DNA from 4 places in the Pseudomonas sp. O230 genome. Region 3 is predicted to be linked to each of the others. Evidence: predicted binding sites of a transcription regulator. Region 3 holds the regulator's gene; each other region holds the start of a gene.
The links. Region 3 encodes FliA, which starts transcription of late flagellar genes. Its sites were predicted from a motif close to CTAAAGTTTNNNNNNNNNNNGCCGNTAA; they were not measured.
Positions count from the first base shown of each region.

Region 1 (7,134 bases), on a different contig from region 3:
TGAACGTCAGCCTGCCGAGCGGTGAGCGCCTGCGGGCCTACCGCACCGGCGACATGGCGAAGTGGACCGGCGCCGGCATCGAGCTGTGCGGACGCCGGGACAATCAGGTGAAGATTCGCGGCTTTCGGGTCGAGCCTGAGGAGATCGAACGTTGCCTGCGCGACAGTCAGCTGTACCGCCAGGTGGCCGTGGTCATCGACAGCCAACGGCGGATTCTGGCGTTCCTCGCCCAGCCTCAGGAAGAGCAACCGGGCGCTGCCCGTGAAGCGCTGAAAGCGCACGCCACTCAGTTTCTACCGGACTACATGCAACCCACGGCCTGGACCGAACTGGCGAGCATGCCGTTCGCCAGCAACGGCAAGACCGATCGCCAGGCGCTGCTGAGTCTGCCCGTCAGCCTCGCCGAAAACAGCGAGCGACGCTTGCCGGCCAGTGCCGATGAAGCGCTGCTGCTGGAGATCTGGGCCGAGCTGCTGGAACTGCCGGCCAGCGACATTTCCACCGATGAAAGTTTCTTCAATCTCGGCGGCCACTCGATCCTGCTGTCGCGCATGCTGTTGCGCCTGCGTGAAGAGTTCGGGCGCAGCATCTCGATCAACCGCTTCATCGAACTGCCGACGATTACCAAACTGGCGACGCTGGTGCGCGGCTCCGGCACTGAAGAGGTGTTGAGCGAACAGGCCATGGCGGATGCCTTCCGCGAACTGGATATCGAGCCGTTGCCCGTCAGCCGCATGGGCGATGTGCACAAGGTAATCGTCACCGGCGCCAACAGTTTTGTCGGTGTGCATATTGTCGAGGCATTGTTGGCGTGGGGCGCCAGCGAAGTGGCGTGTCTGGTGCGCGATGGCGGCGGGCAATCGGCGGCGGAACGCTTTGCTCATGCACTGCGGGAAAACCGTCTGGAGCATCTGGATTTGAGCCGGGTGCGGGTTTACGCGGCGGACATCACACAGCCCTCGCTGGGGCTCGCGGTGGAGGTTTATGAGCGCCTGGATCGCGAGTACGGCGCGCTGGTGCACAACGCCGCCAACGTCAATCACGTGCTGGATTACGAGTCGCTGGCGCGGGACAACGTCGAGCCGATTTTCGAGTGCCTGCGTCTGTGCGAAGGACGCAGTAAAAAAATCTTCAATTTCGTCTCGACGCTGTCGGCATCAAGCACCATTTCTGCTGACGGCCGGGTGCTCGAATTGCCCGCCGCGCAGACCCCGCCGATCTACATCAAGAACGGCTACAACCTGTCCAAGTGGGTCGGCGAACGAATCCTGGAAAGGGCTCGGGAGCGCGGGGTTCGGGTCAATCTGTACCGTCCCGGCAACATCAGCTTCAACAGCCTGAGCGGCGTTTGCCAGCCGCATAAAAACCGTTTGATGCTGATGCTCAAAGGCTCGATCCAGCTCGGTCAGGTGCCGGAATTCGCCCTGAATTTCGACCTGATGCCGGTGGATTTCCTCGCCCGTTTCATCGCCTTCCACGCCAGCCGATATGCAGCGGAAAAAGCAGTGTTCAACCTGCACAACCCCGAACCGCTGAGTTGGGACGATTACGTCGCGTCCTTCCGTGAGGCGGGGCGGGAATTTTCCATGGTCAGCGTCGCCGACTGGCAGCAGCAATTGGGCCGGGTCGACAGCGACAACGCACTGTTCGGCGTGCTCGGTTTTTACCTCAACGGTTTCGAAGAAGACATCGGCGACATCTCGATGATCGGCCATGACAACGCTCAGGCCGGCGTGCGGCAGATGGGTGCGCACTACCCGGAAAAATCCCCGGCGCTGCTGCGTCGCGGCTGCGATTACCTCAAACAAATCAACTTCATCTGACTCACTCAAGCGGAGCAAAACCATGAAAAACCTGCAACCCGATACCCTGGTCAAAAACCCTCAAGGCTGCCACGTCGTGTCTTCAGTGGACGTGCCGGCGCAGGCCGTAAAAGTCTGGGCGGTGGTCGGCAACTTTGCCGGCTTCGATCAGTTCATCCCGGCGTTGTCGCACATCGAGATGACCGGCGAAGGCGTGTCATCGCTGCGCAAGAAATTCTTCAAGGACGGCAACCTGGTGGTCGAGCAACTCAACTCGCGGGATGCCCAGGCGCGGAGCATGACCTGGACCACGATTTACAACACCTTGGGCGTGGCCAATTTGTGGGCGGCGATGACGGTTGAAGCGCTGGGTGAGGGCAAGTCCCGGGCGACGTGGACCATCATCGCCGAACCGGCCCAGGGCGGTGCCGAGGCGCTGCCAGGGTTCAAGGATTTTGTGCAGGGGTTTGCCGATGATGCGATGAATAATGTGCTGAAGTTGTTTATTTATAACTCAGCCTGTTGGTGATTGAGCCATCGCTTTCGCGGGCAAGCCCGCTCCGACAGTATCCCGGCTGGACACAAACTTTGTGTTCGCCAAAAAATCCTGTGGGAACGGGCTTGCCCGCGATTGAACGATAACGCGGTCAGATCTTGAAGCTATCAACCAACTGCTTCAACCGATTCGCCTGCAACGACAACGCATCGCAATCCTTCAACGTTTCATTGAGGTTGGCCACGCTCTGCTGGTTCAGCAGATTGATCTGGTTGACGTCGACGTTGAGCGTTTCCACCACCGCAGTCTGTTCTTCGGTTGCCGCGGCCACCGACTGGTTCATGCCATCGATTTCGCCGATGCGCTGAGTCACGCTGACCAGGCGCAAGCCCGCCTGGTTCGCCACCTCGACGCTCTGTTCGCTGGAAGCCTGACTGGCGTTCATAGTGGTCACCGCTTCACGCGAGCCGATCTGCAACGACGTGATCATCTTGTGAATCTCTTCCGCCGACTCCTGCGTGCGATGCGCCAGATTGCGCACCTCGTCCGCCACCACCGCAAAACCACGACCGGCCTCACCGGCGCGGGCCGCTTCGATGGCGGCGTTGAGCGCTAACAAGTTGGTCTGCTGGGAGATGCCTTTGATCACATCGAGAATGTGCCCGATGTTATCGGTGCTCGCGTTCAGGGTTTCGATCTGCGTGCACGACAGGCTGATTTTCTGCGACAGCTCGGTCATCGCCAGAATGGTTTTTTCCACCACCTGACGACCGTCGTCCGCCTGCTCGCTCGCGCCGCTGGCGTGCTGCGAGGCATCAGCGGCGTTGCGAGCGATTTCCTGGGTGGCGGCACCCAATTGGTTGATCGCCGCCGCCACACTGTTGGTGCGCGCACTTTGCTCGTCGGAGCCGACAATCGACGCGTTGGACGATGCCATCACCCGTTGCGACAGGTCATGGACCTGACGCGTGGCTGAGGACACTTCGGAAATCGACGCGTGAATTCGCTCCACGAATTGGTTGAAGGAACCGCCCAGTTCGCCGAATTCGTCTTTGCTTTCCACGGACAGACGACGGGTCAGGTCGCCTTCGCCCTGCGCAATGTCCTGCATCGCGCGGCCCATGGTGGTCAGTGGACGCATCAGCACGTTGATCAGCAGGCTCAGCAGCACCGCAATGACGGCGACAGCGATAAACATCGCGATCAACGCCGAGGTGCGGAATTGGCTCAATGGTGCGTAGGCCTTGTCCTTATCAATCGACAGACCGATGAACCACGCCGCATTCGGCAAACCGTTCACCGGAGTGAACGAGAGGATGCGTTCCTGGTTGTTCAGGGTGACTTGCTGATTACCCTTCTCGATTCGCAGGCCGGCGTTGGGGTAGATGTCCTTCAGGTTCTTCATGACCTGGTCTTTGTCCGGGCTGACGATCACCTGGCCGTCGGCACTGACCAGAAACGCATGGCCAATCCCGCCGAAGTCCACCGAGTTGATGATCTTCACCAGGGTTTCCAGACTCAGGTCACCGCCGACCACGCCAAGCAATTCACCGTTCTTTTTCACCGGCATGGCGATGGTCACGACCAGGCCACCGACGGCGGCCATGTAAGGCGGGGTCAGCATGGTTTTGTCAGCGGTAACCGCTTGCTTGTACCAGGGACGCTGACGCGGATCGTAGCCGTCCGGCATCTTCGCGTCCGGGCGCTGAGTGAACACGCCATTGGTCTGGCCGACGTACGTGAACTGGAAGTTCGAGGTGAAGGCCGGTTGATCAACCAGACCCGGCAGATCGGCGTTGGCGCCTTGATGAGCGACGTTTTGCGCGAGGTTTTCCAGCACCAGCACGCGGCCGCTCATCCAGTTCTGCACGCTACTGGCGGTCAAGTCACCGGCCTGTTGCACAGAGGATTCGAGGTTTTGCCGAATGGTATTTCGCTGCAGATAGTCGTTGTACAAAGTGAACAACGCAAAAGCCAGCACCACGACGCCGGAGGCGGCCAACAGGATTTTATGGCTGAACTTGAGATTCATTTCATGGGACTTCTATGCAGAAAGTGGGGATGCGTTCCGGGTTGCAACATTCCATGTACAGCTCAAGCGGCTTCTACGGCCGCTCTACTTTGGTGCACGCATGTCTCACCAGTCTGTCGGCACAAACGGGATAAAGCTTAGGAACATGTACGAAATGGCCGACATTTCCGTCAGATACCCGCTGAAAGGCGTGCTAGAGCGCCTGAGTAGCATTTGGGTGATGACGGTTGTTCGAGCGGCTGTTGCACATTCCCCGACCATTGATAACAATGCGACTTATTATCATTTGTAACGTTGGGACTGCTGCGTTCATGTCCTCACCTGAGTTTGCAGTACAGGCGCTTTACGGTAGCAATTACGGTTGGCTCAACACGTGGCTGCGCGCCCGACTGGGCAATGCGGCCGATGCGACGGATCTGGCCCAGGACACCTTTGTGCGTCTGCTGCAAAAAACCGAACGCCTGGAACTCAAGGCCCTTTGCGCGTTTCTGCGCACCATCGCCCATTTGCCCGAGGCCGAAACGCCGAGCGCTGAAGCCCGCGCGTTGGTGATTGAGTTGCTGGAAAGCATCGCGCGCATGCTGGAAGGACTGAAGCCGAAAGTGCGTCAGGCAGTTCTGCTGGCGCAGTGCGAAGGGCTCACTCACAAACAGATCGCCGAGCAGATGGGCTTGTCCCTGCGTTCGGTGGAGCGCTATGTCGCCAATGCGCTCTATCACTGTTACCTGCTGCGGTACGAAACATGATGCCTGTGGATAATCCATCACTCGGTCGGCGTGGCGAACCTCATCAACAAGTGGTCAAACAAGCCATCCACTGGCTGCTGCGCTTGCGTAACAACGCGAGCAATTCCAGGCTGCGTCAGCAATGCGATGTCTGGCGGGCCGAACATCAGGAACATGAACTGGCCTGGCAGCGGGTGCAGTCCCTGCACGCCGAGCTAAGCAACAATCTGCGTGCGGTACCCGGCGCCCACGTCGCTTTCAACACGCTGGAAAACAGTGCTCAAGGACTGGGCAGGCGCCAGGCCTTGAAACTGTTGTCGGGCGCATTGCTGATGGGATCGGCAGCCTGGCTGGGCAGGGACCTGACGGGCTGGCAACAGTGGACTACGGATTTCGCCACCGCTACGGGCGAGCGCCGTGGTTTCCAGTTGCCAGATGGCACGCGACTGGAGCTGAACACCGCCACGGCGGTGGATCTGGACTACACCGCGCACCAGCGTCTGATCAAATTGCCCGGTGGCGAAATCATCGTGACGTGCGGCGGCGTCGATGAAGGATCTTCGCTGGATCGACCGCTACACGTGCACAGTCGCCACGGTGTGTACGAGGGCATGGCCGCACGTTTTATCCTTCGCCAGGAAGCCGACTGCACGCGGCTCAGCGTGACCAGAGGCATGGTCGCGATTCATTCGCCGCTGCCGGCCGATGGCGTACCGACTCAGGTGCAAGCAGGTCAGAGTTATGTGATTGATCACCAAAGGGCGCGCTTGGCCCCACCGCAGGACATGGACGTCGGCGCCTGGGTCGACGGCCTGATCGTCACCCGCAACATGCGTCTTGGCGATTTCCTGCAGGAGGTCGGACGCTACCGCCATGGTTATCTGACGTGCGCAGCAGATATTGCCGACTTGCGACTGTCCGGCGTCTTCCGGCTGGAGGACACCGAAAAACTGCTGGCAATCCTTCCACGAACCTTACCGGTACAACTGCGCTACCGCACCCGATGGTGGGTGACGCTGGAGCGGCAGGTCAACGCACTCGGCAGCATGGATGGCTACAACGTGACGCACAGCCAGATCGCCACCAAAACCAGCACCGCGCTGCTGGAAACATCGCAAAGTGTGTCGGTAGTGACTCGCGAGCAAAGGGACGACCAAGGCTCACAAACCGTCTCCCAGGCGATGCGCTACACCCCCGGCGTATTGACCAACCCCTACGACGCAACCTATCGCTACGACTACGTGGCGATGCGCGGTTTCAATGACGGCTCGGTGGAAAACATCTACCTCGATGGTCTCAAATCCATGGGTGACAGCGGCACCTTCAGCACCATGCAAGTGAACCCGTATTTCCTCGAGCGCGTGGATATTTTCAAAGGGCCGTCGTCGGTGCTGTACGGCCGTAGTTCGCCTGGCGGCCTCGTGTCGTTGACCAGCAAGAAGCCGCTCTACGAGGCCTATCATCAGGTTCAAGCCACGGTGGGTACGCAAGGGCAACGGGGGGTGGGTTTCGACTTCAGCGGCCCAGTAAATGATGACAAACACATTGCCTATCGCCTGACAGGTTTGGTGGATCAGTCCGACACACAGTTCGACCACAACAAGGAAAAGCGCTTCGCGTTGGCACCGACGGCAAGCATCTATTTCACCGAAGATACTTCGCTGACCGTTCAAGCCTATCTGCAACACGATACAGATGGCGGTTATGACGACGGCGTTCCGGCCGACGGAACGATTCATCAACGCAATGGCAGTCGTATCTCCCGCCACTTCTTCGAGGGAGAGCCGGGTATCGACGGTTACCGCCGTGATCAACAGTCCTTCGGGTATCAGTTCGAGCACCGTTTCAATGATGCTTTCACCGCACGGTAGAATTTGCGCTACCTCGACTCCAAGGTGAAAATCGATCAAGTGTATGCCTATGGCTGGACTACACCGACCAGCAATGAGTTGAACCGCTATTACACCGGCGGTGACGAAAAGCTCCACGCACTCATCGTCGATAATATGCTGCAAGCGGAGTTCTTCACCGGAACGACCAAGCACACCGTGTTGATGGGGGCGGACTATCAGCGCCGCA
Region 1 is NZ_JBJGXN010000008.1:423,773-430,906, forward strand. It holds gene ACI77H_RS19870 (amino acid adenylation domain-containing protein) at 1-1,823, shown strand, start outside; gene ACI77H_RS19875 (SRPBCC family protein) at 1,846-2,331, shown strand; gene ACI77H_RS19880 (methyl-accepting chemotaxis protein) at 2,450-4,330, opposite strand; gene ACI77H_RS19885 (sigma factor-like helix-turn-helix DNA-binding protein) at 4,642-5,076, shown strand; partial or broken gene ACI77H_RS19890 (FecR domain-containing protein) at 5,076-6,080, shown strand; partial or broken gene ACI77H_RS19895 (TonB-dependent siderophore receptor) at 6,087-7,134, shown strand, end outside.
Region 1: ACI77H_RS19880 (methyl-accepting chemotaxis protein) is a predicted target of FliA. The motif match lies at 4,444-4,471, and genes of this name have one in related genera.

Region 2 (7,134 bases), on a different contig from region 3:
AGAATCGCCGCCGGCAAGGTCAGCACCCAGGCCATCAGCAGATTGCGGATGGTCTTCATCTGCAAACCGCCGCCGTTGGCGACCATGGTCCCGGCCACCCCCGAAGACAACACATGCGTGGTCGACACCGGCAGCCCGAACATGTCCGCCGCGCCGATGGTCAGCATGGCCACGGTTTCCGCCGAGGCGCCTTGCGCGTAAGTCAGGTGGGTCTTGCCGATCTTTTCGCCGACGGTCACCACAATGCGTTTCCAGCCGACCATGGTGCCCAGGCCCAGCGCAATCGCCACCGCGATTTTCACCCACAGCGGAATGAACCGCGTCGAGTTGTCGATCTGCTGCTTGAACAGTTGCAGCTTGCCGCTGGTGTCGGCGTCGAAGTTGCCGACCTTGTTCTTGTCCATCAGGCGAATGGTTTCGCTGGTCAGGTACATGTCGTTACGCACGTTACCCACGGCTTCGGCGGGTACTTTGGACAACGAGCCGTAACCCTTGACCTCGGCGCCAATGCGGCCAGTGAGCGCGGCGAGGGCCGGGATCAGTTGCGGCGTGGCTTCCTTGCTGCGCACGTATTCGGACAGCACCGGACGCGGGTCGGCCGGTGCCGGCAGCGGCGAACTTTTCATCAGCGCTTGCTGGGTGACTTCGGCGACGGCCGCGAACTGCAAGGCCTGATCGGCCGGCATCGTACGGTTCAGCGCGTACGCCATTGGCAACGTACCGACCAGAATCAGCATGATCAGGCCCATGCCTTTCTGGCCATCGTTGGAACCATGGGCAAACGACACGCCGGTGCAGGTCACGATCAACATGCCGCGAATCCACCACGGTGGCGGCGTGTTGCCTTTCGGCGCCTTGTACAACGCGCGATTCTTGACGAAGACGCGCAGCGCCAGCAGCAACAACGCGGCAAAACCAAAGCCGACCAGCGGTGAAAGCAGCAACGCATAACCGATCTTGGTAGCCTGCGCCCAGTCCACGCCGCTGGTGCCATCGCGACCGTGCATCAGGGCATTGGCCACACCGACACCGATGATCGACCCGATCAACGTGTGCGATGAAGACGCCGGCAAGCCCAGCCACCAGGTGCCGAGGTTCCACAGAATCGCGGCGATCAGCAGGGCGAAAATCATCGCGAACCCGGCGGACGAACCGACTTGCAGAATTAGCTCCACCGGCAGCAGGGCGATGATGCCGAATGCCACCGCGCCGCTGGACAGCAACACCCCGAGGAAGTTGAAGAACCCGGACCAGGCCACTGCGAAATTCGGTGGCATCGAGTTGGTGTAAATCACCGTGGCCACCGCGTTGGCGGTGTCGTGGAAACCGTTGACGAACTCAAAGCCCAGCGCGATCAGCAGTGCCACGCCCAGCAACAGAAACGGCGTCCAGGTGGTGACCACCGTGCCGAGTTCGTTCATGTCGTGCATCAGGCTGTACGCGGTGAACAACAACCCGCTGGCCAACACGCCGAAGAAAATCACCAGGGTGAACAGGCTGGGTTTCTTGTCGAGCTGTGGTCTGGCGCTGCTGGCGGGCGCCTGGGCAGCGGTGAAGGAAGGAGTAGCCATGCCGGACAATCCTGAGGGGGAAGTGTGTCGGCCATGATCGTTGCCAAATGTTACAGGGAAGCTGCGTTGGGTCAGTGTTTGGGGCTTTTGTCGTTCCGTTGATCTAATTTACCTCGGAAGCAGGCGGTGTGAATGTGCCGACGTCTTCGCGGGCAAGCCCGCTCCCACAGGGTTTGCTGTGAACGCAGCATCTGTGAACGACAGCGTTCACTGTGGGAGGGAGCTTGGTCTGGGCGGCATGCCGACGAATGGATTTCAGCAGTGCTCAATAATCCTGACGCTTACGAAACGCCCAACGCCCCGCAATCACCGTAAACGTTGCCACCAGCGCCACCAGAATCCAGAACCCCTCCGGATCCTGAGAGAGCGGCACCCCACCCACATTCATCCCGAAGAAACCGGCAATGATGTTGATCGGCAGCGCCAGCACCGTGACCACGGTCAAGGTGAACAGCGTGCGGTTGCTTTGCTCGTTGAGGTTGGCGGCAATCTCTTCCTGCAACAGCTTGATCCGCTCACCCAGCGCCGTCAGGTCGTTGATGATCAGCGCAAATTCCTCGGTGGACTTGCGCAGCTCCTTCACGTCTTCCTTTTGCAACCATTGCGGCGGGCGATTGAGCAGGCGCAGCAACGAGCCCGGCTCCAGCGCCAGCAGCCGTTGCAAGCGCACCAGCACCCGGCGATTGGCGCCCAGCTCCGCGCGGTTGGTCGACAGCCGCGAGGACAGCAACTCATCTTCGATCTGATCGACGCTCTGGCTGGTCTTGCGCACGATCTGCGTCAGCACCTCGCCCTGGTCGCGCAGCAAATGCACGAGCAATTCCAGCGGCGAGCGAAAGCGCTCACCGGCCTTCACCGAGGAACGCAACTTGTCCACCGAGTGCAGCGGTTGCAGGCGCGCGCTGATGATCAGCCGACTGCGGGCGCACACCCACAGCGTCGACACATCCGAGGAGATCATGCTGCTGAGGTTGAACACCACGTCGTTGACCACTGCCAGCAGCGCCGAATCGACATGCTCGATACGCGTCGAACGCGAGCCTTCATGCAAGGCTTCGAAAAATTCGTCGGGCAACTCCAGATGACTTTTCATCCAGCGCTCGCAGGCAGCGTGGGCGAGGTTCAGGTGCAACCAGAGAAACTCGTCGCTGTCGTCCGGTTGTTGCAGGGATCGCAACGCCATGGCCGAATCGATTTCCCGACCGCGTTCGCCGGGACGAAAACTGAAACCGTACAGCAGGCCGAACAGGTCGGGGTCGCGATGGCTTTGGTCAATGCTGTGGTTCATGAGGTCTCGCAGTGATAGGCGCCTGTCGCGGGTTTCACAGGTTCACTTGAGCCGCATCATCGCAAGGCGTGTTGACAGTTTTGTGACAACTTCGTGGAGCTGGCCAAGTGCCTTGTACCGGTGGTCGGAAGCGCTCAAGAACGGTGCCGACACGCCGATGACGCAGGTGTTGATTGTTGTGGTGCGAGTTGTGAACCCGCATTGCCGACAGGGATGTCCGGACACCTTGCACGCCAGCGTGCTTCATCCCTGCCATGAGTATCACTCGATGTTGCAAAAATCCCTGAGAGCACAAATCCTCGCCTTGTTGAGCGGCAGCCTGCTGGCCATGTTGCTGATCGCCCTGGCCTGCTTTCACTTTCTGTCCAGCGGCGTTCAGAGCTACGCAAACCTGATCGACGGCCCGCTGCACACCTCGCAATTGATCGATGAAGCCAACCTGCAATTCAAGGTGCAGGTCCAGGAATGGAAAAACGTTCTGCTGCGTGGCAAGCAACCGGCGGACCTGGACAAATACTGGAAGCAATTCGAAGACCGTCAGCGCGACGTGCAGGGCATCCTCGGCGAACTGGCCGGGCAGAACGGCATCGAGCCGCCACTCAAGACCCGCATCGAACGCCTGCGTGACGAACACCGCTTGTTAGGCGCGGCGTACCAGAAGGGCCGCGATGCCTACGTGGCAGCCGGTGCCGATCCAACGGCCGGCGACACCGCCGTGAAGGGCGTGGACCGGGCGACCAGCGATCAGATGAGTGAACTGGTCAGCGAATTGCGCAAGCAGGGCGTCGAGCAATCGAAGCTGATCAGCGCCAGCGCCGATCGCACCGTGTTGCTGGGCATTATCGTGATGCTCGCGTCGGGCCTGTTGATCGGGTTGTTGAGCCTGTGGCTGGTCAACCGCAACCTGGTCGAGCCGATCCGCAAACTGATCGACTACGTGGCGCAACTCAGCCAGGGCAAGTTTGCCGAACGCGTGGCCAGCACTCGCCAGGATGAGTTGGGCAAGTTGGCGATAGCGGCCAATACGCTGCGCGATTTCCTCGCCGAAACCTTCAGTCGTTTGCAGGTCAGTGCCAAGGATCTGGACGGCGCCAGCAGTGAGTTGAAAGCGATCGCCTCCCTCATGGCCAGCGGCACCAACGAGCAATTCAACCGCACCGACCAGGTGGCCACGGCGATGAACGAAATGTCTGCCACCGCGCAAGAAGTCGCGCGCCACGCCGCCGATGCCGCGCGTGCCGCCGACGATGCCGACCAGTCCGCCCAGCAAGGCGAAAAAGTCATGCAGGGCACCATTTACACGATCACCCAGATGCGCGGCGAAATCGCCAACACGGCGACCGTCATTCGCCAACTGGAAACCGACAGCGGTCGCATCGGCAAAGTGCTGGAAGTGATTCGCGGCATCGCCGAACAGACCAATCTGCTGGCACTCAACGCCGCCATCGAAGCGGCCCGCGCCGGTGAAGCGGGGCGTGGTTTCGCGGTGGTGGCCGATGAAGTCCGTAGCCTGGCCCAGCGCACGGCGGCGTCGATCATCGAGATCAACCAGATTATCCAGACCGTGCAAACCGGTGCGGTGGACGCGGCCCAAGCCATTGAAAGCGGCCAGTCGCGCAGCGAAGAAAGCGTGCAGCAAGTGACCGAGGCCGGTGCCATGCTGGAACGCATCACCCATGCCGTGGAATCCATTCGCGACATGAACCGCCAGATCGCCACCGCCGCCGAAGAACAGACCTCAGTGGCCGAAGACATCTCGCGCAACCTCACCGAGATCACCAGCATTGCGAGCACCAACCTGGACAACGTGCAACGCACCGAAGCGGCCAGCCACAACCTGCATGGGTTGTCCGGTCAGTTGAATGAAGTGACGGCGCGTCTGAGCGCGTAAGGCCTCACCGGACGCAAAAAAGCCGCACGATCCGAAAATCGTGCGGCTTTGTTTTGTGTGTATCAGTCGTCTTGCTTGTTTTTCAGGACTTCGCCGGTAGCGGCGTTCAAGTCCACGTCCCATTCAACGCCTTTGGCGTCTTTGAGTTCAACTTCGTACTCGTAGATGGTGGAGTGTTTGTCGAGGTCGCTGTCGGTGATCGTGGCACCCGGATGCAACTTCAGAACGATCTGGTTCAGCTCTTCCAGCGGCTTGATCTTGCCGTCCTTGACCAGTTGAGGGATTTGATCGACTGGAACATCAGCAGCTTGCGCCAGGCCAGCGGTGAGGGTCAGGGCAGCAGCAGTGAACAGGGCAGTCAAAGTCTTCATGAGGTTCTTTCCTTGGGTGAGCCGTTTAAGTGGGGCCAGACTAACTGTGGCAACTTAATTCACCCTTAATTCCAAAAGCATCGCCGGCAAGCCGGCTCCTACACGTTTGAGTCGTTGATAAAAGTTGTGAACGACACGGACCTGTAGGAGCCGGCTTGCCGGCGATGCGGGCGACTCGGTCCTGGATCAATAACCGTTGTTCTGCAACAACTGCGCAACGGTGCCCGCCGCCGGACGCTTGTAGAACTTCAACAGTTCGCTGGCGCGGTTGGTGAAGATGCCATCGACGCCGGCGTCCATGGCTTTCTGGTAATCCACCGCATCATCGATGGTGTAGACGTGCACCAATAAACCCTGATCGTGGGTGTACTGGTTCATCCACGGTTTGACCAGGTCCGAGTAGCTCTGATCGCCACCCTGGGTCAGTGCTGCAGAAGGCCCCGTGCCGATCGCGCCCTGAGCCTTGGCATACTCGACCCATTGCTGGAATTCGGCTTTGTCCTTCGGCTCCTGTTTGGCGTAGTACGTGGCTTTGTCCTTATCGCCAGACTCGGCGAACGTCACCTTGGACTTAGGCTCGATACTGCCTTCGCCGACCCACAACAGCAGGATCTTCGGCACTTGCGGCATTTCTTTTTCCAGCAGTTCGAGGCTGCTCTTCTCGAAGGTTTGCAGCACCACCTTGCCTTTACCCTGGCCGACGGCGAGCTCGCTTTTCGCCAGTTTCGAACCGGCCGCGCTCAACCAGCCGCGGTCCTGAAGTTTTTCCTTGAGGTCGCGCTCGATGCCGGGGAATTGCTTCGGCTCCTTGGTTTCAATGTACAGGCCGGGTTTGTGCAGCGGATTGCCCTGGGCGATGTCGATGATTTCGTCGAGGGTCAGGATTTTCAGACCGGCGAAAGAAGGGCGCGCGCGATCCGGGTAAGCCGTGTTGAACCAACTGCCGGCATCGAGGGTTCTCAGCTCGGCGATGGTGAACGCGTTGGCCGGGCTGTCCTTGCGCTCGGGGAATTTGCTGGCGACGTCGGTGGTGCGTTGCAGGTTGTTGTCGTGCAGGGCAAACAGCACGCCGTCCTTGCTGCGTTGCAGGTCCAGTTCGAGGTAGTCGGCACCCAGATCGCGCGCCAGTTTGTAAGCGGCGGCGGTGGATTCCGGTGCATCGAAGGACGCGCCGCGGTGAGCGATCACGGCCGGATGCGGGATCCCCATTCGGGACGCGAGCGCCGTGGGGCCTGGCTCGCTGGCGGCCTGTGCCTGACCGAGGCCAAGCAGCACGCTTAGCAGCAGGGCACTTTTGGTGAAAGTAACAGGCATGGTCGAGATCCTTTCGCAGAGAGTTTTCAAAGACGTCCCTTTTAACAACTGAGCGCCGCTTGCGCTATCGCGAGACCGACATAAACGTGTTTAAAGCCCATTTTTTCGGCGCATTTGTGCGGTTCTTTGCAGTACTCTTGGCCCCGGCAGTTTCCCGGCAGAGGGAACGCCATTCATCCTGCCCTGCGTGTAAACCATTGATCACTTGTGTGAGGTTTATATGCGCATCACTTCCGAACTCATCTGCCAGGCCGCCGACCAACTCAAAGGCTTCGTCGGCCTCAATCGTAAAACCGGCCAGTACATCGTGCGTTTCAGCGAAGACTCCTTCGGCATGGACGTGGCGGATGACGGCATCATTCCTGTGAGTGAATTCGTCTGGGCGCCGGGGCCGGAGCAGGCCATGACACTGAAGCGCGAGCTGATTCAGTTGTTGCTGGACCAGAACATCGATGACCGGATCAACATTACCGAGCCGTTGCGGGTGTACATGAATCGGCGGGAAGTGCCGCAGATTTCGGCGGTGCGCCGTCTTGTGCAGCGTTGAGATTTGCCGTGTTTGTGCTGGCCTCATCGCTGGCAAGCCAGCTCCTACAGGTTATGTGTACAACGCCAAACCCTGTAGGAGCTGGCTTGCCGGCGATGACGGACTAAAGGACACCGCAACGGTTACTGCTTGAACGCATAGGCCCGCTCAAC
Region 2 is NZ_JBJGXN010000004.1:497,360-504,493, forward strand. It holds gene ACI77H_RS11170 (inorganic phosphate transporter) at 1-1,571, opposite strand, end outside; gene ACI77H_RS11175 (transporter) at 1,837-2,859, opposite strand; gene ACI77H_RS11180 (methyl-accepting chemotaxis protein) at 3,128-4,750, shown strand; gene ACI77H_RS11185 (PepSY domain-containing protein) at 4,813-5,121, opposite strand; gene ACI77H_RS11190 (glycerophosphodiester phosphodiesterase) at 5,308-6,435, opposite strand; gene ACI77H_RS11195 (DUF2025 family protein) at 6,656-6,982, shown strand; gene ACI77H_RS11200 (hypothetical protein) at 7,086-7,134, opposite strand, start outside.
Region 2: ACI77H_RS11180 (methyl-accepting chemotaxis protein) is a predicted target of FliA. The motif match lies at 2,993-3,020, and genes of this name have one in related genera.

Region 3 (7,134 bases):
CACGACCGTCGGCGCCCATCCCGGTCAACACGACCGCCAGAACTTTGTCACCGTAGGTCTTGGCGGCCGAACCGAAGGTGATGTCCACGCACGGTTTGTAGTTCAGACGTTCGTCGCCCGGCAGGATTTTCACCGCGCCACGGCCGTCGATCATCATTTGCTTGCCACCCGGCGCCAGCAGCGCCAGGCCCGGACGCAGGATGTCGCCATCCTCGGCTTCCTTGACGCTGATGCGGCAGAGCTTGTCCAGACGTTCGGCGAACGCCTTGGTGAAAGCGGCCGGCATGTGCTGGATCAACACGATCGGTGCCGGAAAGTTGGCCGGCAACTGGGTCAGAACCCGTTGCAGGGCAACCGGGCCGCCTGTAGACGTGCCGATGGCAACCAGTTTGTAGGCTTTGCGTTTCGGCGTTGGCGACGATGGGCTGGCTGCGGAGGTGCGAGCAGGCATCGGTGCCGGTGCCGGACGAGCAGGTGCGCTGCTGCCATAACTGCCTATGCTGGAAGGCGCAGGTGTCGGGGCGGGTGCAGCGACCGGTGCCGGCGCGCTGTAGGCACTGACACGACGATTACTGCGCGAGATGCTGAGAATCTTCTCGCACAGCAGTTGCTTGACCTTCTCGGGGTTGCGCGAGATGTCTTCGAAATTCTTCGGCAGGAAATCCACCGCACCGGCGTCCAGCGCATCCAGGGTGACCCGGGCGCCTTCGTGCGTCAGCGAGGAGAACATCAAGACCGGGGTCGGACAGCGCTGCATGATGTGCCGCACCGCCGTGATGCCATCCATCATCGGCATCTCGTAGTCCATGGTGATCACGTCCGGCTTGAGGGCCAGCGCCTGATCGATCGCCTCTTTTCCGTTGGTCGCCGTACCGACGACCTGGATATTCGAATCCGCTGAGAGAATTTCCGAGACGCGGCGGCGGAAAAACCCCGAATCGTCCACCACCAGGACTTTGACTACCATAAACACTCCGTTAGGCGGGGGCGAGGCGCAGTCGCCCCGCTCCCCCAGAATCAAATACGCCGTGCGGCGTAACGCTTGAGCATGCTCGGAACATCGAGAATCAGCGCAATACGACCGTCACCGGTGATGGTGGCGCCCGACATGCCCGGGGTTCCCTGGAGCATTTTGCCCAATGGCTTGATGACCACTTCTTCCTGGCCGACCAGTTGATCGACAACGAAGCCGATGCGCTGGGTGCCCACCGAAAGGATCACCACATGGCCTTCGCGCTGCTCTTCGTGAGCGGCGGAGCTGACCAGCCAGCGCTTGAGGTAGAACAGTGGCAGCGCCTTGTCCCGCACGATCACCACTTCCTGGCCGTCCACCACGTTGGTGCGCGACAGGTCGAGGTGGAAGATCTCGTTGACGTTCACCAGCGGGAACGCGAACGCCTGATTGCCGAGCATGACCATCAGCGTCGGCATGATCGCCAGGGTCAACGGGACCTTGATGACGATCTTCGAGCCTTTGCCCTTGGTCGAGTAGATATTGATGGTGCCGTTGAGCTGGGCGATCTTGGTTTTCACCACGTCCATGCCCACGCCACGACCCGACACGTCGGAGATCTCGGTTTTGGTCGAGAACCCCGGGGCGAAGATCAGGTTGAAGCAGTCGGACTCGCTGAGGCGGTCTGCCGCATCCTTGTCCATCAAGCCTTTCTTGACCGCGATACCGCGCAGAACGTCGGCGTCCATGCCCTTGCCGTCATCGGAGATGGACAGCAGGATGTGGTCGCCTTCCTGTTCGGCAGACAGAATCACCTTGCCGCTGCGCGGTTTGCCCATCGCTTCGCGTTCGGCCGGCTCTTCGATACCGTGGTCGACCGAGTTGCGCACCAAGTGGACCAGCGGGTCGGCCAGGGCCTCGACAAGGTTTTTGTCGAGGTCGGTTTCTTCGCCGACCAGTTCCAGGTTGATCTCTTTCTTGAGCTGGCGAGCCAGATCGCGAACCAGACGCGGGAAGCGCCCGAAGACTTTCTTGATCGGTTGCATCCGGGTCTTCATGACCGCGGTTTGCAGGTCGGCCGTGACCACATCGAGGTTCGACACGGCCTTGGACATGGCTTCATCGGCGCTGTTGGCACCCAGGCGAACCAGGCGGTTACGCACCAGCACCAACTCGCCGACCATGTTCATGATTTCGTCGAGGCGCGCGGTGTCGACCCGCACGGTGGTCTCGGCTTCGCTAGCCGGTTTTTCCGCCGGTGGCGCGGCCGGTGCACGGGCAGGCGCCGGTGCAGCAGCGGCGGCGACGGGTTTCGGTGCTTCGGCTTTTGGCGCGGGCGCCTTGGCAACAGGTGCCGGGGTTTTGGCGACGGGCGCCGCTACCGAAGAAGCGGCAGAACCTGTGCCGACTTCAGTGAACTTGCCTTTGCCATGCAATTCGTCGAGCAGCGATTCGAACTCGTGATCCGAGATCAGATCGCCGCCGGCCGCTGCTGCGGTTGGCGCAGCCGGGACCGGTACCGAGGCAATGGCCGATTCCAGTGCGTCGACTGCAAAGTTGCCCTTGCCGTGCAGCTGATCGAGCAGTGCTTCGAACTCGTCGTCGGTAATGTTGGAGCTGTCGCCTGGCGCTTTCGGCGCTGCCGGTGCGGCTGGCGCTGCGGGTGCAGCCACCGCGTCGACAGCAAACTGGCCTTTGCCGTGCAACTGATCGAGCAACGACTCGAACTCGGCATCGGTGATTTCGTCGCTGGTCGCGGCATCGCCGGCCGGCAGTGAAACAGCCGCCGGGGCCTCAGCCTGAGCCTTGACGGCGTTCAGCGAGTCCAGCAGTTGTTCGAATTCGTTATCGGTGATGTCGCCTGATTCGGCTTCGGCAGCCGGTTCTTCCACCACTTCAGCTACAGGTGCGGCTTGATCGGCGGTTTGCGGCTCGGCCAGACGGGCCAGGGCCGCCAGCAATTCAGGCGTGGCAGCCGTTATCGGGCTGCGCTCGCGGACTTCGGTAAACATGCTGTTCACCGCGTCCAGCGCTTCGAGAACCACGTCCATCAATTCCGAGTCGACGCGACGTTCACCCTTGCGCAGGATGTCGAACACGTTCTCGGCGATGTGACAGCACTCCACCAGCTCGTTGAGCTGGAGGAAGCCGGCGCCCCCTTTTACAGTGTGAAAACCGCGAAAAATTGCATTGAGCAAATCCGCATCATCCGGTCGGCTTTCAAGCTCGACCAGCTGTTCGGACAGTTGCTCTAGAATCTCGCCGGCCTCAACCAGGAAATCCTGAAGGATCTCTTCATCGGCGCCGAAGCTCATTAAGGGTGTGCTCCTACAGGTCTAAAAACCTAAAATGCCTAAAATTCTAAAACCCTAGGCTGGATAGCAAGTCGTCCACATCGTCCTGACCGGACACAACGTCTTCTCTTTTATCGGCATGAATCTGCGGACCTTCACCCTGAGAGAGATGTTTTTGCGGATCTTTTTCTGCAAGCATCGCTTCACGGTCATGTTCGATGCCCGCAAAGCGGTCCACCTGACTGGCCATAAGCACGAGCTTGAGCAGGTTGCTTTCAACTTCGGTGACCAACTGGGTCACACGCTTGATCACTTGACCGGTGAGGTCCTGGTAATCCTGAGCGAGCAGAATGTCGTTGAGGTTGCTCGACACCGCGCGGTTGTCCGCGCTGCTGCGTGTCAGGAAACCGTCGACACGCCGTGCCAGTTCACGAAACTCCTCAGCCCCGACTTCGCGACGCATGAACCGCCCCCAGTCCGTGCTCAGCGCCTGGGCTTCATCGCTCAGGCTGTTGACCAGCGGCGTGGAGTTTTCGACCAGATCCATGGTGCGGTTGGCTGCGGCCTCTGTCAGCTTGACAACGTAACCCAGACGCTCGGTGGCATCTGTGATCTGGGACACTTCCTCGGCTTGCGGCATGTGCGGGTCAATCTGGAAATTGACGATCGCGCTGTGCAGCTCGCGGGTGAGCTTGCCCACTTCCTGATACAGGCCGCGGTCACGGGTCTGGTTGAGCTCATGGATCAGTTGCACAGCGTCGCCGAACCTGCCTTTTTCAAGGCTTTCGACCAGTTCGACCGCGTGTTTTTTCAGGGTCGATTCAAAATCGCCCTGTGAAGATTCTTTGTGGTCCATAGCTCCCCCGTGGCGCAGTTTCTCAACCGATGCGTTCGAAAATCTTCTCGATTTTGTCTTTCAACGCCTGGGCCGTGAAGGGTTTGACCACATAGCCGTTTACGCCGGCCTGGGCCGCTTCGATGATCTGCTCGCGCTTGGCTTCAGCGGTCACCATCAGCACCGGCAGGTGCTTGAGCTTTTCATCGGCGCGCACATGGCGCAGCAGATCGATACCGGTCATGCCCGGCATGTTCCAGTCCGTTACCAGAAAGTCGATGCTTCCGCTGTTGAGAACCGGAATGGCAGTAACGCCATCGTCGGCCTCGACCGTGTTGGTGAACCCAAGGTCACGCAACAGGTTTTTTATGATCCGCCGCATCGTTGAGAAGTCATCAACGATGAGGATTTTCATGTTCTTGTCCAATTCGACCTCCAAGCAGTCTTAAACGCACCCAGCACCTGGACGCGCCATTTCAATCAATCCGGCAAAGCACTCAATGACTGTCTGGAGCACAACAGATCGCGACCGGCGCAGTTCAACACCACACCAGCCACGTTCGCAGTGTCCCCACACTGCCTTCAGCGCGCTCGCCACTCCCCCAAACGCCCCCGCAAACGGGCCGCGCACTGGCTGTGTAACTGGCTGACCCGAGATTCGCTGACCCCCAGGACCTCACCGATTTCCTTGAGATTCAACTCTTCGTCGTAGTACAGCGCCAACACCAGTCGCTCACGCTCCGGCAAATTGGCAATCGCGTCCGCCAGCGCTGCCTGGAAGCGTTCATCTTCCAGATCGCGTGACGGCTCGAGATGAGCACTCGCGCCATCCTCATGCAGCCCTTCATGTTCGCCGTCCTGCAACAGATCGTCGAAACTGAACAAGCGACTGCCCAGGGTGTCGTTCAAAATCCCGTAGTAATCGTCGAGACTCAATTGGAGTTCGGCCGCAACTTCGTGATCTTTAGCGTCACGGCCGGTTTTAGCTTCAATCGAGCGAATTGCGTCGCTGACCATGCGGGTATTGCGGTGGACCGAACGTGGCGCCCAGTCCCCTTTGCGCACTTCATCAAGCATGGCGCCGCGGATTCGAATGCCCGCGTACGTCTCGAAACTCGCGCCTTTGCTGGCGTCATATTTGGTCGATACTTCTAGCAGGCCGATCATCCCGGCCTGAATCAGGTCTTCGACCTGGACACTGGCCGGCAGTCGTGCCAGCAAGTGGTAGGCAATGCGTTTGACCAGTGGCGCGTAACGCTCGATCAGCTCGTACTGCGCGTCACGTGCCGACTTCTTGTAGAGGTTGTAACCGCTGGCTGTCATAGCACGGGTCCTGCCGTTTGTTGCACGAGGCGCTCGACGAAAAACTCCAGGTGCCCACGCGGGTTGGCGGGCAGCGGCCAGGTATCGACCTTTTGTGCGATGGCCTTGAACGCCAGGGAGCACTTGGATCGCGGGAAGGCTTCATAGACCGCGCGCTGCTTCTGCACAGCCTTGCGCACGCTTTCGTCGTACGGCACCGCACCGACGTATTGTAAGGCGACGTCAAGGAAGCGGTCCGTGACCTTGGTCAACTTGGCGAACAGGTTGCGCCCTTCCTGCGGGCTCTGCGCCATGTTGGCCAGGACGCGGAAGCGATTCATGCCGTAGTCGCGGTTGAGCAGTTTGATCAGGGCGTAGGCGTCGGTGATCGAGGTCGGCTCGTCGCACACCACCAGCAAGACTTCTTGCGCGGCGCGAACAAAACTGACTACCGAGTCACCAATACCCGCAGCGGTGTCGATCACCAGCACGTCGAGGTTGTCGCCGATATCACTGAAAGCCTGGATCAGGCCGGCGTGCTGAGCCGGGCTCAGGTGCACCATGCTCTGAGTGCCGGACGCCGCAGGGACGATGCGAATGCCGCCGGGCCCCTGCAACAGCACGTCGCGCAGTTCACAGCGGCCTTCGATGACGTCAGCCAGGGTACGTTTGGGTGTCAGTCCCAGCAGGACGTCGACGTTCGCCAGCCCCAGATCGGCGTCCAACAGCATGACGCGCCGGCCGAGCTCAGCTAGAGCCAGGGACAAGTTCACTGACACGTTAGTCTTCCCGACGCCACCTTTGCCGCCGGTCACCGCGATCACCTGTACGGGATGCATGCTGCCCATGTTATTTCTTTACCTTGTCTTGCATAGACGGAGGCCACATTACTGGCTGCGCGTTCATCATCTGAACAATGCATGGCAGACCATCGATGTAGGTACAAAAACTGTTCATTAATACCTCAGCCAACCTGCTTGGTCGGGCTGTGATAAATATCAGCGAACATGTCAGCCATGGCTTCTTCGCTGGGTTCTTCCTGCATTTGCACGCTGACGGCGCGACTGACCAACTGATGACGACGCGGCAGATGCAAATCATCCGGAATACGCGGTCCATCGGTCAGGTAAGCCACCGGCAATTCATGACTGATTGCCAGGCTCAACACCTCACCCAGGCTTGCCGTTTCATCCAGTTTAGTCAGGATGCAGCCAGCGAGCCCGCAGCGCTTGTAACTGTGATAAGCGGCGGTTAGAACCTGTTCCTGGCTGGTGGTTGCCAGAACCAGATAATTTTTTGATTTGATGCCACGGCCAGCCAGGCTTTCGAGTTGCATGCGCAATGCCGGGTCACTGGCCTGGAGGCCCGCGGTATCGATCAGCACCACGCGCTTGCGCAGCAACGGATCCAGCGCCTGCACCAGCGACTGACCCGGATCGACGTGCGTCACCGACACATTGAGGATCCGGCCGAGGGTCTTGAGTTGTTCCTGAGCACCGATACGGTAGCTGTCCATGCTCACCAGCGCGATATTCTGCGCGCCGTACTTGAGCACGTAACGGGCCGCGAGCTTGGCCAGAGTGGTGGTCTTGCCCATGCCGGCCGGGCCGACCATGGCAATCACGCCGCCCTCTTCCAGTGGCTCGACTTCCGGTGTGGCGATCATCCGCGCCAGGTGCGCCAGCAACATGCGCCAGGCCTGACGAGGCTCTTCAATGTCGGTAATCAGCTCCAGCAGGTCGCGGGACAAC
Region 3 is NZ_JBJGXN010000002.1:567,482-574,615, forward strand. It holds gene ACI77H_RS05950 (chemotaxis response regulator protein-glutamate methylesterase) at 1-967, opposite strand, end outside; gene ACI77H_RS05955 (chemotaxis protein CheA) at 1,018-3,267, opposite strand; gene ACI77H_RS05960 (protein phosphatase CheZ) at 3,314-4,102, opposite strand; gene ACI77H_RS05965 (chemotaxis response regulator CheY) at 4,125-4,496, opposite strand; gene fliA (RNA polymerase sigma factor FliA) at 4,664-5,404, opposite strand; gene fleN (flagellar synthesis regulator FleN) at 5,401-6,231, opposite strand; gene flhF (flagellar biosynthesis protein FlhF) at 6,348-7,134, opposite strand, start outside.

Region 4 (7,134 bases), on a different contig from region 3:
ATCCAGTTGGCCGCCACCTACGACGAAGCCGGCATTGAACTGGTGCCGGCCCGCGAAGTGGGTTACGACTCACTGGTAATCGCGGTCGGCAGCACCACCAACGACTTCGGTACCCAAGGTGCGGCGCAGCACTGCCTGTTCCTCGACACCCGCAAACAGGCTGAGCGCTTCCACCAGCAACTGCTCAACCATTATTTGCGCGCGCACGCCGGGCAGACGGATGTGGTGCAGCAGATCAGCGTGGCGATCGTCGGCGCCGGTGCCACGGGTGTCGAGCTGGCCGCCGAGCTGCACAACGCCGCGCATGAGCTGGCAGCTTACGGTCTGGACCGAATCAAACCGGAGAACATGCACATCACCCTCATCGAAGCCGGCCCGCGGGTGCTGCCAGCCTTGCCGGAACGGATCGGCGGGCCTGTGCATAAAACCCTGGAGAAACTCGGGGTCAATGTCATGACCAATGCGGCGGTCAGTGAAGTGACCGCCGACAGCCTGATCACCGCCGATGGCAAAGTGATCAATGCGAGCCTGAAAGTCTGGGCCGCCGGGATTCGTGCACCGGGTTTCCTCAAGGACATCGACGGCCTGGAAACCAACCGCATCAACCAGTTGCAAGTGCTGCCGACCCTGCAAACCAGCCGCGACGAGAACATCTTCGCCTTCGGTGACTGCGCGGCCTGCCCGCAACCGGGCACCGATCGCAATGTTCCACCGCGTGCCCAGGCTGCGCATCAGCAGGCATCGTTGCTGGCCAAATCGCTGAAGCTGCGGATCGAAGGCAAGCCGTTGCCTGTGTACAAGTACACCGACTACGGTTCGCTGATCTCGCTGTCGCGTTTTTCGGCTGTGGGTAACTTGATGGGCAACCTGACCGGCAGCGTGATGCTTGAGGGTTGGTTGGCGCGGATGTTTTATGTGTCGCTGTACCGCATGCACCAGATGGCGCTATATGGCGCGTTCCGCACGGCGATGTTGATGCTGGGCAGCAAGATCGGACGCGGTACCGAACCGCGCCTGAAACTTCACTGACACCGCCTTCTGTAGGAGCAAGCTTGCTCGCGATGCAGGCGACGCGGTTATTCAGATACACCGCGCCGATGCCATCGCGAGCAAGCTTGCTCCTACATCAGTTTTTCGCCACTCAAAAGCTCTGTGTCTCACTGTATCTCCCCCCGCGATTTCGCCCCTTCGCTTACAAACTCCCCCCTTGCGCGACACAGTAGCGATACACCCAGCCCGTTAAATGGCCACATCCGAGCAAGGCACCCCGCCAGCTTCGGTTAACGCCGCACTTACGTGGCAACCTTTATCGAGTGGTTGTGTCGTGCAACCCAGGAGATTTGAAATGTCCCGTACCACCAAGAACACTATCGGTTTGCTCGGCGCTGTCCTCGCTGGCGGCATGATGTTGACCGGCTCCGTTTTCGCTTCGCAGCCTCTGACCCAGGGCTACCTGCTGGCCTCCGCCGAACAGGTAGTGAAAACCCCTGAAGGCAAATGTGGCGAAGGCAAGTGTGGCGATGCGTCGATGGCAAAAACCGACACTGATGGCGACGGCAAGGTGTCCCGCGCTGAATTCCTGAAAGTCGCGCCGAAGTCCAACTTCGACAAGATCGACACCAACCATGACGGCTTCATCGACGAACAAGAAGCGTTCGATAACGTGAAAGCCAACTACGAAGCCAACGGCAAAAAAATGCCAAAAGGCCTGTTCGAACACCTGAAAGATCAAGACGGCGCCTAAGTATCCAGGCACCAAGCCGCGCCTCTTCATCGAGAGACGCGGCTTTTTTTAGTCCGTTTTTTTACACGCGAAAGCGCTGCACCAGGCCTTGCAATACATTGGCCAGCTTTGACAGCTCATGGCTGGAGGCGCTGGTCTGGTCGGCGCCTGTGGCGGAGCGCACCGACAAATCGCGGATGTTCACCAGATTGCGATCCACTTCCCGGGCCACTTGAGCCTGTTCTTCAGCGGCACTGGCGATCACCAGATTGCGCTCGTGAATCTCATGAACCGAGGCGGTGATGGTCTGCAACGCATCACCCGCCCGCTCAGCCAGCACCCGCGTGCTGGCGGCACGGGAAGCGCTGGCATTCATCGAGTCCAGCGCCAGGCTCGAACCGCTGCGCATGCCCTGAACCATTTGTTCGATTTCCTGGGTCGATTGCTGCGTGCGATGTGCCAGTGCACGCACTTCATCAGCCACCACCGCGAAGCCGCGCCCGCTTTCACCCGCGCGCGCCGCTTCAATCGCAGCGTTGAGCGCCAGCAAATTGGTTTGCTCGGCAATGGCCCGAATCACATCCAGCACCTTGCCGATGTCCTGGGATTGGTTGGCCAGCGACTGCACCAACTCCCCGGTGTGCTGCACATCACTGGCCAAGGCGCTGATGGCACTCGCGGTTTCGCTGACCCGCTCCTGCCCCAGCTGCGCCGACTCACTGGACTGGCGAGTGGCATCGGACGTCGACACTGCGTTGCGCGCGACTTCTTCGACGGCGCTGGTCATTTCGTTGACTGCCGTGGCGGCTTGCTCAATCTCTTTGTTCTGCTGCTGCAGGCCCTGGGTGCTGTCGAGGGTGACGGCGTTCAACTCATCCGCCGCCGTGGCCAGTTGCGTTGCCGAGCCACTGATGGCTTGCAGGGTTTCACGCAGGTTCTGCTGCATGGTCGCCAGCGCCTTGAGCAAACGACTCACTTCGTCATTGCCATGGGTCGCAATAGGCCGGGTCAAATCGCCCTGGGCCACGCTTTCCGCTGCCGACAGGGCCTCGTTCAGTGGATGGACGATGCTGCGAGTCAGCAACAGCGCCTGGCCGACAGTTGCCAACGCCGCGAGCGCGATGAACAGGCTGACGATGGATCGCGAAGTTTCGTAATGTGCTGCGGATTTCTGGCTTTCCACGGCGACCTGTTTGGCGAACAGGTCTGCCAGGTCATTGAGCTGCTTACCGGAACCATCGACCACGGTTTTCATGTCGATCAACAGCAGTTTGGTCAGCTCGTCACGGCGACCTTGCTCGGCCAGGGTGAACGACTGGGCAATGCCGGTGCGATAGGCGGCGAAGGTGGTTTTGAACTGGTCATACAAGGCCTGACCTTCAGCGGTGTCGACCAGCTTGTCGTAAGCCGCAATCTTCTCGCTCAGTTCCTTGTCGCGCGTGTCCATCTGGCCACGGTAGGTTGTAATGTTCTTTGGGTCTTGATCCAGGGCCATGCGCAAGGAAATGGTGCGGATGCGCAGCATGAGTTCGCGGATCTCGTCGCCTCCGCGAATGCTCGGCAGCCACTGCTTCTCCACCGCCACTTCACTCTCACGAATGCTCGACATTTGTCCCAGGGAAAAGATTCCGAGCAACGCCACCAGTACGGCGATCAAGGCAAAACCCAGCGCAGCACGAGGGGCAATATTCAGCTGACGAAGAAACATAACGAGCGCCTTTCTTATTGCTGGCTTGAATGGGAGGCGGCGTCTGCGCCCCGACAGCTCGTTATCGGCAAGTTGTACGATGACTTGAAGTGATTCACTTTGTCGAAGGCAAAAAAAATCCCCGTATCTTTCGATACGAGGATTTTTAATATGGTCGGGGTAAGGGGATTCGAACTCCTGACATCCTGCTCCCAAAGCAGGCGCGCTACCGGACTGCGCTATACCCCGGAAAAAAAGGCGACCTTTACAAGTCGCCTTCTTCGATCAGTGCTTTTGGCCTCTGATCTTAAGATCTGATCCCAGCGTTAACTGGTTTCAAAAATGGTGGGTCGTGTGGGATTCGAACCTACGACCAATTGGTTAAAAGCCAACTGCTCTACCAACTGAGCTAACGACCCAAAAATGGTCGGGGTAAGGGGATTCGAACTCCTGACATCCTGCTCCCAAAGCAGGCGCGCTACCGGACTGCGCTATACCCCGGTTTGAAATTGGCTCCGTGACCAGGACTCGAACCTGGGACCCAATGATTAACAGTCATTTGCTCTACCGACTGAGCTATCACGGAACTACATATTTCAATTTACAACTGTGAAGCTTTCTTCACCTCTTCGACCCGTTCGCATCGCTGCGTTCGTGTGTCTGAGGCGCGCTATTCTACAATCTTAAGCACCTCTGTCAACCCCTTAAATTGCATTCAAGTTAATGATTTGCAACTTATTTCAGATTCCTGCTTGGGGAGCAGAAACCCTTCCGGGTGACTTACTGCGGGGCGCACTTTACAAGCCTTTTCCTTTCAGTTCAACAACCTGACGAAAAAAAGGCCTCGCAATGCGAGGCCTCTTCACTTTTACTGCCGACGTGGATCAGGCAAAGACGATTTCGTCGTTTTCCACCACACCCTTGGCGGTATCGCCGGGCATGAAACGACCCGACAAAATCAGCTGTGCCAGCGGGTTTTCGATCCAGCGCTGGATCGCTCGTTTCAGCGGCCGTGCGCCGTATACCGGGTCGTAGCCGACCGCGATCAGCTTGTCCATGGCCTCAGGGCTGAGTTCCAGTTTCAGTTCGCGCTCAGTCAAACGGCTGCGCAGACGACTCAACTGAATCTCGGTAATGCCCGCGATCTGATCCCGCGCCAATGGCTCGAAGATCACCACTTCGTCGACCCGGTTGATGAACTCCGGACGGAAGTGCGTGGAAATCGCATCCATCACCGCCGCACGTTGCGCTTCACGATCACCGACCAATTCCTGGATCTGCACCGACCCCAGGTTAGAGGTCATGACGATCACCGTGTTTTTGAAATCCACCGTGCGACCATGACTGTCAGTCAGTCGGCCATCTTCGAGCACTTGCAGCAAGATGTTGAAGACGTCCGGGTGGGCCTTCTCGACCTCATCCAGCAAGATCACCGAATAAGGCTTGCGGCGCACCGCCTCGGTCAGGTAACCGCCCTCTTCATAGCCTACGTAGCCTGGTGGCGCACCGATCAACCGGGCCACGGAATGTTTCTCCATGAACTCGGACATATCGATGCGAATCATCGCCTCTTCAGTATCAAAGAGGAATTCGGCCAACGCCTTGCACAGCTCGGTTTTACCGACACCGGTCGGGCCGAGGAACATGAACGAACCGCTCGGACGATTCGGGTCGGACAACCCGGCCCGCGAACGACGCACCGCGTTGGAAACCGCGATCACCGCTTCGTCCTGACCAATCACACGCTGGTGCAACAGGCTTTCCATCTTCATCAACTTGTCGCGCTCGCCCTCGAGCATTTTCGACACCGGAATACCGGTCCACTTCGACACGACTTCGGCGATTTCTTCCTCGGTCACCTTGCTGCGCAGCAACTGGTTTTCGCTTTTGCCATGCTGGTCGACCATTTGCAGACTGCGCTCCAGGTCCGGGATCACCCCGTACTGCAACTCGGCCATGCGATTCAGGTCGCCTTTACGGCGCGCGGCTTCCAGTTCCTGACGGGACTGTTCGATTTTCTGCTGGATCTGCGCAGAGCCCTGGACTTCGGCTTTTTCCGAGTTCCAGATTTCTTCGAGGTCCGAATACTCACGCTCAAGACGAACGATTTCTTCCTGGAGTTTTTCCAGGCGTTTGATCGCCGCTTCGTCGCTCTCTTTCTTCAGCGCCTGGGATTCCACCTTCAGCTGAATCAGGCGACGCTCCAGACGGTCCAGCACTTCCGGCTTGGAGTCGATCTCCATGCGAATGCGGCTGGCGGCTTCGTCGATCAGGTCGATGGCCTTGTCCGGCAACTGCCGATCGGTAATGTAGCGATGGCTGAGCTTGGCCGCAGCGATGATCGCGCCGTCGGTGATCGCCACTTTGTGGTGAACTTCATAACGCTCTTTCAGGCCACGCAGAATGGCGATGGTGTCTTCTTCGCTCGGCTCGTCCACCAATACTTTCTGGAAGCGCCGCTCAAGAGCCGCGTCCTTCTCTATATATTGGCGATATTCGTTGAGCGTGGTTGCGCCGACGCAATGCAACTCGCCACGGGCCAACGCAGGTTTGAGCATGTTGCCCGCATCCATCGAGCCTTCGCCTTTACCGGCACCGACCATGGTGTGCAGTTCGTCGATGAACAGAATGATCTGCCCCTCCTGCTTCGACAATTCGTTGAGCAGGGATTTCAGGCGCTCTTCGAACTCGCCACGGTACTTGGCACCGGCAATCAGCGCGCCCATGTCGAGGGACAGCAGGCGTTTGCCTTTCAGGCCATCCGGCACTTCGCCGTTGATGATCCGCTGAGCGAGGCCTTCGGCAATGGCGGTTTTACCCACGCCAGGCTCACCGATCAGCACCGGGTTGTTTTTGGTGCGGCGTTGCAGCACCTGAATGGTTCGGCGAATTTCGTCGTCACGGCCGATCACCGGATCGAGCTTGCCCTCTTCGGCGCGCTTGGTCAGGTCGACGGTGTATTTATCCAGCGCCTGACGCGACTCTTCATGGTTGGCGTCATTGACCGCTTCGCCGCCACGCAGGTTGTTGATCGCGTTTTCCAGGGCTTTTTTGCTGACTCCCTGACCGAGCAACAATTTGCCGAGCTTGCTGTTCTCGTCCATGGCGGCGAGCAGCACCAGCTCACTGGAAATGAACTGATCACCCTTCTGCTGCGCCAGACGATCCGCCTGGTTGAGCAGACGCGCCAAGTCCTGCGACATGTTGACGTCGCCAGTCGGGTTCTGGATTTTTGGCAGCTGGTCGAGCTCTTTGGTCAGCTCTTTACGCAGGCTGTTGACGTCAAAACCGACCTGCATCAGCAGGGGCTTGATCGAACCACCCTGCTGCTCAAGCATGGCTTGCATCAAGTGCGCCGGTTCAATGCCGGAATGGTCAAGACCGACGGCCAGCGATTGGGCGTCGGAGAGTGCTAACTGCAATTTGCTGGTTAAACGATCGATACGCATGGGTCACCTTCCTTTTGAGCAGGCCGGACCTATAAAACATCCTGAATGAAGAAACCTGCCGGATACCGTTATAGATGCGGTCGATTCTGGGAGTTTCAAGCGTCGTACAGTTGATGTAGATCAGCGAAGTCTAGCGTTCGAGCCAGATCAGGGAGGCAAACCGACCGGTGCGAGGACTACGGCGGTAAGAAAAGAAGCGTGGATCGGTCACGGTACAGAAACCGCCACCATAAACAGCGGTAACGCCGCGAACAGCCAGACGCAAGCGCGCCAGC
Region 4 is NZ_JBJGXN010000011.1:287,056-294,189, reverse strand. It holds gene ACI77H_RS24755 (NAD(P)/FAD-dependent oxidoreductase) at 1-1,029, shown strand, start outside; gene ACI77H_RS24750 (EF-hand domain-containing protein) at 1,346-1,744, shown strand; gene ACI77H_RS24745 (methyl-accepting chemotaxis protein) at 1,806-3,431, opposite strand; tRNA gene ACI77H_RS24740 (tRNA-Pro) at 3,583-3,659, opposite strand; tRNA gene ACI77H_RS24735 (tRNA-Lys) at 3,754-3,829, opposite strand; tRNA gene ACI77H_RS24730 (tRNA-Pro) at 3,835-3,911, opposite strand; tRNA gene ACI77H_RS24725 (tRNA-Asn) at 3,921-3,996, opposite strand; gene clpB (ATP-dependent chaperone ClpB) at 4,295-6,859, opposite strand; gene pgeF (peptidoglycan editing factor PgeF) at 6,990-7,134, opposite strand, start outside.
Region 4: ACI77H_RS24745 (methyl-accepting chemotaxis protein) is a predicted target of FliA. The motif match lies at 3,493-3,520, and genes of this name have one in related genera.